DNA from 2 places in the Streptomyces flavalbus genome. Region 2 is predicted to be linked to the other one. Evidence: riboswitches for the same ligand, from Rfam matches in the RefSeq annotation. Region 2 holds a riboswitch; the other holds the start of a gene.
The links. A riboswitch is a leader RNA that binds a small molecule or an ion and turns the genes downstream of it on or off. The one in region 2 is predicted to bind glycine.
Positions count from the first base shown of each region.

Region 1: linked by a shared signal. The riboswitch ahead of gcvP (aminomethyl-transferring glycine dehydrogenase) and the one ahead of gcvT (glycine cleavage system aminomethyltransferase GcvT) in region 2 are both predicted to bind glycine.

Region 1 covers NZ_JBHTEB010000001.1:1,172,370-1,176,775, reverse strand. Annotated here, with positions in the region: gene ACFQZ6_RS05135 (MerR family transcriptional regulator) at 1-416, shown strand, start outside; gene ACFQZ6_RS05130 (DNA polymerase IV) at 510-1,874, shown strand; gene ACFQZ6_RS05125 (PRC-barrel domain-containing protein) at 2,106-2,447, opposite strand; glycine riboswitch at 2,598-2,693, shown strand; gene gcvP (aminomethyl-transferring glycine dehydrogenase) at 2,869-4,406, shown strand, end outside.
Region 2 covers NZ_JBHTEB010000001.1:5,517,972-5,522,377, reverse strand. Annotated here, with positions in the region: gene ACFQZ6_RS24925 (enhanced serine sensitivity protein SseB C-terminal domain-containing protein) at 1-228, opposite strand, end outside; gene ACFQZ6_RS24920 (enhanced serine sensitivity protein SseB) at 339-1,106, opposite strand; gene ACFQZ6_RS24915 (AAA family ATPase) at 1,172-1,831, opposite strand; glycine riboswitch at 2,017-2,112, shown strand; glycine riboswitch at 2,113-2,233, shown strand; gene gcvT (glycine cleavage system aminomethyltransferase GcvT) at 2,277-3,395, shown strand; gene gcvH (glycine cleavage system protein GcvH) at 3,510-3,890, shown strand; gene glyA (serine hydroxymethyltransferase) at 3,905-4,406, shown strand, end outside.

The DNA.
Region 1 (4,406 bases), 4.3 Mb from region 2:
GTACGGGGCTGGTGGAGCCGAGCGTGCGGCCCGCCCACGGGTCGGGGACGCAACGGCTCTACAGCTTCCGGGACGTCGTCGTCCTGAAGATCGTCAAGCGGTTCCTGGACACCGGGGTGTCCCTGCAGAACATCCGTAGCGCCGTACAGCACCTGCGGGAGCGCGGGTTCCGGGATCTTGAGCGGATGACGTTGATGAGCGACGGGGCGACGGTGTACGAGTGCACCTCGTCCGACGAGGTCCACGCGCTGCTCCAGGGCGGGCAGGGGATCTTCGGGATCGCGGTCGGCGTGGTGTGGCGGGACGTCGAGAACGCGCTGTCGCAGCTTCACGGGGAGCGGGTGGACACCGGGGAGACACTCGTCGGGCACAATCCGGCGGACGAGCTGGCGCGGCGGCGTAACCGGGCGGTGTGAGACGGGTCCGACGTGGGGCTCGCCGGGTCCGGCTGATCGGCTGCGCCGTGCGTGGGTGGGGCGTTGTCAGTGGTGTGAGGCAGCATCGGAGATGTGAGAACCGCGCCCACGATCCTGCATCTCGACATGGACGCCTTCTACGCCTCGGTGGAGCAGGCGTCGAAGCCGAGCCTGCGCGGGAAGGCCGTCATCGTGGGCGGGCTGGGGCCGCGCGGGGTGGTGGCCACCGCGTCGTACGAGGCCCGGGTTTTCGGGGTGCACTCCGCGATGCCCATGGCACAGGCGCGGCGGCTCGCGCCGAACGCCGCGTACCTCGTGCCGCGGTTCCAGCTCTACCGGGCGGTCAGCGAGCAGGTCATGGAGTTGCTGCGGGCGCTGTCGCCGCTGGTGGAGCCGCTCAGCCTGGATGAGGCGTTCGTCGACCTGGAGGCCGGGGGAGCGGCGTGGGACGAGGCGTCGGCGCGGCTGGTGGGGAGCGCGCTGCGGGCGGACATACGGCGGGTTACCGGGCTGACCGGGTCGGTGGGGCTCGCCGCGTCCAAGATGCTGGCGAAGATCGCCTCCGAGCAGGCCAAGCCCGATGGGCTGGTGGTGATCGAGCCCGGGAGCGAGCGGGCGCTGCTGGAGCCGATGCCGGTGCGGACGCTGCCGGGGGTGGGGCCCGCGACCGGTGACCATCTGCGGCGGGCCGGGATCACCACGGTGGGGGAGATCGCCGAGGCGGGTGAGGACGAGGTGGTCCGGCTGCTGGGGAAGGCGCACGGGCAGGCGCTGTACGCGATGGCGTTGGCGCGGGACGAGCGGGCGGTGGTGGCTGAGCGGGAGACCAAGTCCGTCTCGGTCGAGGACACGTATGACGTGGACATCCATGACCGGGTGCGGGTGGGGCTGGAGGTGCAGCGGCTCGCGGAGCGGTGTGTGCGGCGGTTGCGGGCGGCTGGGTTGTCCGGGCGGACGATCGTGTTGAAGGTGCGGCGGTACGACTTCTCGACGCTGACGCGGTCGGAGACGTTGCGGGGGCCGACGGATGACGCGGTGGTGGTGCGGGAGGCTGCCGCGCGGTTGCTGGAGGGGGTGGACACCACCGGGGGTGTGCGGTTGTTGGGGGTGGGGGTCAGTGGGCTTGCGGATTACACGCAGGAGGATTTGTTCGCGCAGGCGGTGGAGGGCGAGTCGGAGGAACGGGTGGGGGTCGAGGACGGGGAGCCGGAGGGGGAACGCGTGCGGCAGGAGGGGGAGGGGGGTGAGCGGCGGTGGGTGCCGGGGGCCGATGTGCGTCATGCGGAGTACGGGTACGGGTGGGTGCAGGGGAGTGGGGTGGGGCGGGTGACCGTGCGGTTTGAGACGCCGGGGTCCTTGCCTGGGCGGGTGCGGACGTTTCGGATCGGGGATCCGGAGTTGGTGGGGGTGGAGCCGTTGCCGCTGGTGCCGGGGGTAGTGCCGGGGGCGGTGCGGTGAGCGGCGTCGGTGGGGGCGCCGTCTAGGTGCTGGCCGGGGGTGGGGTGCGCGGCCCGGCGCTGCGGGGTGCCTCCCCCAAGCTCTTCGAGCAGGGGGTGCCCCCAGCGCCCACCCGTGCCGCCCCAGCGGCACGACTGCCCGCAGGCTAAGACGGGGGCGGGTCGGGTGGGGGCGCCTTGGCTGTGCGGCTGCCCGCAGGCTAGGCGGGTGGGGTGGACGGGCGGGCAGGGGTTACGCCTCGGCCTCCTCCGTGGGGGACGGGGTCGTGTCCATGGCGTAGTGGTGGTAGAGCTGGAGTTCCTGTTCGGGGGAGAGGTGGCGGCCTACGCCGAAGTCGGGGGCGTCCTTGATCAGGGCGCGGTCGAACGGGATGTGGAGGGCGCCTTCGACGAGTTCGCTGGGCTCCAGGGGGACGAAGGCGTCCCGGCTGAAGAGGCCGGTGCGTATGGCGGCCCATTCGGGGACGCCGGTGGCGTCGTCGAGGTAGACCTCGTCGATCGTGCCGATCTTGACGCCGTTGCGGTCGAACGCCTTGCGGCCGATCAGGTTGCGCGGATCGATGTCGGTCTGCACGGGCCCTCCAACTGGTCGCAAGTCAACCGTTACGGCGTGACTCGTAGCGGTCTGGGCGCTTTGCTCCGGTTACTACGAAAGAGCAGTTTGAGGAGGGCGGCCACTCGAAGACCCGGTCTTGTGCGCGCTGGTAGGCTGGCGGACGGCTGCTGACCCCGTGCGGGAGAGTCCTCCAGACACCATCGGAGGCGCCGAAGGAGCAAATCCTCCCCGGAATCTCTCAGGCCCACGTACCGCACGGACGAGGTCACTCTGGAAAGCAGGGCGGGTGTCGACGGCGTCCGCCCTCACCGACGGTGAAAGCCGGAGGCCCGCGGGCGTCCGGTGAAGCTCTCAGGTTGAGATGACAGAGGGGGAGGCCGTCGGGACACCCGTCTCGTGGTGTCCCCCGAAGGTCGTGTCAGACCATGGAGGCCTCCGTATGACCGCCCATCGCATTCCCCTCGCCGAGCTTGAGCGGGGCATCGCCTTCGAGCAGCGCCATATCGGACCCGACCAGGAAGCGCGGGCGAAGATGCTCGCGCAGGTCGGCTACGGCTCGCTCGACGAGTTGACCGCCGCCGCCGTGCCGGACGTGATCAAGAACGCCGAGTCGCTGGAGCTGCCGGAGGCGCGGAGCGAGGCCGAGGTGCTGGCCGAGCTGCGGTCGCTCGCCGAGCGCAACCAGGTGCTCGGTTCCATGATCGGGCTCGGTTACCACGGGACCTTCACGCCGCCGGTCATCCTCCGCAACGTGATGGAGAACCCGGCCTGGTACACGGCCTACACGCCCTACCAGCCGGAGATCTCTCAAGGACGGCTCGAGGCTCTACTGAACTTCCAGACCGTCGTCGCCGACCTCACCGGGCTGCCGACCTCCGGCGCCTCCCTGCTCGACGAGGGCACCGCCGCCGCCGAGGCGATGGCGCTGTCGCGGCGCATGGGCAAGAACAAGAAGGGCCTCTTCCTCGTCGACGCGGACGCCCTGCCGCAGACCATCGCCGTGATACAGACCCGCGCCGAGCCGACCGGCGTGGAGGTCGTCGTCGCCGACCTGAGCGACGGCATCCCGGCCGACGTGGCCGAGCGGGAGATCAACGGGGTGCTCCTGCAGTACCCCGGCGCCTCCGGTGCCGTAAGGGACCTCGCGCCCGTGATCGAGCGGGCCCATGAGCTGGGTGCCGTCGTCACCGTCGCCGCCGACCTGCTGGCGCTCACGCTGCTGAAGTCGCCGGGCGAGCTGGGCGCGGACATCGCTGTCGGCACGACCCAGCGGTTCGGTGTGCCGATGGGCTTCGGCGGGCCGCACGCCGGTTACATGGCCGTACAGGAGAAGTTCGCGCGCAGCCTGCCCGGGCGGCTCGTGGGGGTCTCCGTGGACGCCGACGGGCACAAGGCGTACCGGCTCGCGCTCCAGACCAGGGAGCAGCACATCCGGCGCGAGAAGGCCACCAGCAACATCTGCACCGCCCAGGTGCTGCTCGCCGTCATGGCCGGGATGTACGCCGTCTACCACGGGCCCGAGGGGCTGAGGGGCATCGCCGCGCGGACCCACCGGTACGCCGCCCTCCTCGCCGCGGGGCTCGTCGCCGGGGGCGTCGAGGTCGTGCACGGTTCCTTCTTCGACACCGTCACCGCGCGGGTCCCCGGGCGCGCCGGTGCCGTCGTGGAGGCCGCGCGGGACAACGGCGTCAACCTGCGGCTCGTCGACGCCGACCACGTCTCGGTCGCCTGCGACGAGACCACCACGCGGGCCCAGCTCACCGCCGTGTGGGACGCCTTCGGCGTCGAGGGTGACGTCGAGGCGCTGGACGCGGGGAGCGAGGACGCGCTGCCGGAGGCGCTGCTGCGGAGCGACGAGTTCCTGGCCCATCCGGTCTTCCACCAGCACCGGTCCGAGACGGCCATGCTGCGGTACCTGCGGCGGCTCGCCGATCGGGACTACGCGCTGGACCGGGGCATGATCCCGCTGGGCTCCTG
Region 2 (4,406 bases):
CTCCTGTGCGGAGGTGACGCACGGGGCGTAGCCGAAGCCGTCGACGTCCATGTTGCCGTACTGGGCGTCCGGGGAACCGGACTGGCCGTGCCACAGGAGCATCCAGATCCGGCCGGTGGAGGGGGTGGCGAGGGCGCGCAGGAGGGCCTCGTAGGCGTCGTAGCGCCCGGGTGTCACCTGGCGCAGCATGTGCTCGACCTGACCGGCCGCGGCGGTGCCAGCGCTCACCTTTTTACGCCCCTCTGTACAACGCCGATTCAGCTTGTGACCCTAGCGTAAGCCTCCGACGGCGGTGCGGGGCCGGGGCGTGCGCGGGTTGGCCGTCCGGCCCGGCGCGGCTACTGACCCGTTGTATAGAACGGCCGGACCTTTTCCCTCAGCCAGGTGATGACGGGGTCGTCGGAGACGTCCATCAGGACCAGGTTGACCGGCCACTTGACGGGGGTCCGGCCGAGGGCGCGGCCGAGGGCGTCCATGGGGCGCAGGCGGAGGTCGCCCTCCCACTGGGAGAGTTCGACGCCGACGAACATCACCGGATCGCCGGTCTCGACGGCGGCGAGGCAGCGGCGGGCGGTGCGGACGACGCCGGTGGCCTCGAACTCGGCGGACGCGGCGGCGAGGAAGTCGACGGGGTCGTCCTGCCAGTCGGGCTCGAAGAGCCGGACCCGGCCGCCGCTGGCGAAGCCGTCGAGCGGGGTGCGCCCGGCCCGGCACAGCTCGGCCACGGCCTGCGGCGGCAGCGGGACGCCGACCACGCCGTCCGGGTTGACGGCGAGGCCGACCTGCGGCGGCAGCCCGCGGGCGAACTCCACGGCGGGGGCGACGGTGAACGACATGTGCGCACCGGTGACCTGGCGGAGCTGCTCCTCGGAGCTGAAGACGGGGACGTACGCCTGGCCGTCGATCTCCAGGGTGGGCAGGTCGAGGGGGCCACTGTGCGGACCCCCGCCGTTGGGCAGCGGCACCCACAGGGAGCTGCGGCCGAGGACCTCGACGATGCGGGCCCCCGCCGAGGGCACGCCGAGGGAGGCGGAGAGCACCTCCTCCAGTTCGTTGCCGGGCCATCCGCCGTGCGGATGGGGGTGCGCCTGCGCCGGGATGTCCATCTGTTACCGCCTGCTCCGTACTGCCGTGTGGCTGGAAAGGCTAGCGGCACCCGTCGTGCGGTCCCTCACCCGGTGAAGCCGATGCGGCGCAGCGCGTTCGCCGCGTCCCGGTCAAGGAGGACCGCCGAGCCGCAGCCGTCGGGCAGTTCGCCGCGCTCCACCCGGCGCAGCAGCCGGGCGGCGGCGCCGCGGTGGCGCAGGAACGCGTACCGGGAGACGCCGCGCCCGCGTTCGCGCTGGCCCGCGAGGGCCTCGCGCGGGGTGACGTCGAGCATGACCAGGTGCAGGGCGCCGCCCCGGCGACGGGCGGCGCGGGCCAGCCAGCCACGCACCCACGCCTGGGTGCCGCAGTCGTGCACGACGACGGCCTCCCCACGGCGCAGGGCGCGGCGCAGCCCGGCGTAGTGCGCGGCGCGGACGAGGGGGCGGTAGACGGCGTACGGCAACCAGGACGGCGTACGGCTCTCCCAGCGGTCGCGGGCGTCCTGGGAGTCGATGCGCGTGGCGCGGACCGTGCGGCGCATCAGGGTGGACTTGCCGCTGCCGGGCAGGCCGGTGACGACGACGAGGTCGCGGGGGCCGAAGAGCAGGGCGTGCGGGCTGCGGCCGCCGCGCTCGCGCAGGTCGCGGACGACGGGTGCGGGCAGTGCGGGGGCGGTGGCCTGTCCGGGCAGTGCGGGACCCGAGGTGGTGGCGTACGCCGCCGTGGTCCTGTTCACCGTGATCGTCCTCCCCGTGGGCGGTTCACGTGCTCCCGCCCGTCGACTGTAAAGCGAAGGTAATACTGGGTCTCCCCAGTTTTCGTGCGCTTCCCGCAACAAGCCCGCTACAGAGCGCTGCGCACCGGTTCCCCCTGCCGCCCGGGGTCGATGCGTGCAATGATGTGCCCGCCAACTGCATACCGGCCGTTTGAATCCGCGCGGGAGAGTCCCCAGCCAGCCGCTGGGGCGCCGAAGGAGCAAGTCCCTCCCTTGAATCTCTCAGGCCCCGTTACCGCGCGGGCGAGGCACATCTGAAAAGCGGGCCGCCCCTGCCGGTGGCCCCACCCAAGGTGCAAGTCATGTCGTACGCGCCGCTCGCGCGCGGTCATGACGAACCTCTCAGGTTCCGATGACAGATGGGGAGGACCGACCTCGCCCCCGCCGTCATGCCCTGGGAGACGACCGACCGATGAGCAGTACCGAACCCCGCCGTACCGCGCTGGACGCCGTGCACCGCGCGCTGGGCGCCACCATGACCGACTTCGCGGGCTGGGACATGCCGCTGCGCTACGGCTCCGAGCGCGACGAGCACAACGCCGTGCGCACGCGGGCCGGGCTGTTCGACCTCTCCCACATGGGCGAGATCACGGTGACCGGTCCGCAGGCCGCGGCCCTGCTGAACTACGCGCTCGTCGGCAACATCGCCTCCGTCGGCGTCGGCCGGGCCCGCTACACCATGATCTGCCAGGAGGACGGCGGCATCCTGGACGACCTGATCGTCTACCGGCTGGCCGAGACCGAGTACATGGTCGTGGCCAACGCCTCCAACGCCCAGGTGGTGCTGGACGCGCTGACCGGGCGCGCCGCGGGCTTCGACGCCGAGGTGCGCGACGACCGGGACGCCTACGCGCTGCTCGCCGTGCAGGGCCCCGAGTCCCCGGCGATCGTGAAGTCGCTGACCGACGCCGACCTGGACGGCCTGAAGTACTACGCCGGGCTGCCCGGCACGGTCGCGGGCGTCCCGGCGCTGATCGCGCGCACGGGGTACACCGGTGAGGACGGCTTCGAGCTGTTCGTGCGGCCGGAGCACGCGGTGGAGCTGTGGCAGGCGCTGACCAAGGCGGGCGAGGCGGCCGGTCTGGTGCCGTGCGGGCTGTCCTGCCGGGACACGCTGCGCCTGGAGGCGGGTATGCCGCTGTACGGCAACGAGCTGACCACGTCCCTGACGCCCTTCGACGCCGGTCTCGGCCGGGTGGTGAAGTTCGAGAAGGAGGGCGACTTCGTCGGGCGTACGGCGCTGGCCCAGGCGGCGGAGCGGGCCGCGGCCAACCCGCCGCGCGTCCTGGTCGGCCTGGTCGCCGAGGGCCGCCGGGTGCCGCGCGCCGGGTACCCGGTCGTCGCCGACGGCGCGGTGATCGGCGAGGTCACCTCGGGCGCCCCCTCCCCCACCCTCGGCAGGCCGATCGCGATGGCGTACGTCGACGCGGCGCACGCGGCGCCGGGCACGGCCGGGGTCGGCGTGGACATTCGAGGCAGCCACGAGCCGTACGAGGTTGTGGCGCTGCCGTTCTACAAGCGCCGGAAGTAGACACACCGGGCGTCGGACCGTTGGCTGGACGTGCACGTGTCCGGCCTGCTCACCAGCGCCGCCAGCAGTCCCCCTCATCATCAGCACTCACCCTCGTACAGGAGAATTCAGGCCATGAGCAACCACCCCAAGCAGCTTCGTTACAGCAAGGAGCACGAGTGGCTGTCGGCCGCCGAGGACGGCGTCTCGACGGTCGGCATCACCGAGTTCGCGGCCAACGCGCTCGGCGACGTCGTCTACGCCCAGCTCCCCGACGTGGGCTCCACGGTGACCGCGGGTGAGACCTGCGGCGAGCTGGAGTCGACGAAGTCGGTCAGCGACCTGTACTCGCCGGTGTCCGGTGAGGTCACCGAGGTCAACGACGACGTGGTGAACGACCCGTCGCTGGTGAACTCGGCCCCCTTCGAGGGCGGCTGGCTGTTCAAGGTACGGGTCTCCGACGAGCCCGCCGACCTGCTCTCCGCCGACGAGTACGCCGCGCACACCGCGGGCTGAGGAGTCGTATCCGGATGTCTGTCCTCAACACCCCCCTGCACGAGCTGGACCCGGCGGTCGCCGCCGCGGTCGACGCCGAGCTGCACCGCCAGCAGTCCACGCTGGAGATGATCGCCTCCGAGAACTTCGCGCCCGTCGCGGTGATGGAGGCGCAGGGCTCGGTCCTCACCAACAAGTACGCCGAGGGCTACCCGGGCCGCCGCTACTACGGCGGCTGTGAGCACGTCGACGTGGTCGAGCAGATCGCCATCGACCGGGTCAAGGAGCTGTTCGGCGCCGAGCACGCCAACGTGCAGCCGCACTCGGGCGCGCAGGCCAACGCGGCGGCGATGTTCGCGCTGCTGAAGCCCGGCGACACGATCATGGGCCTGAACCTCGCGCACGGCGGGCACCTGACCCACGGCATGAAGATCAACTTCTCCGGCAAGCTCTACGACGTGGTCGCCTACCACGTCGGCGAGGACGGCCGGGTCGACATGGCCGAGGTCGAGAAGCTGGCCAAGGAGAGCAGGCCGA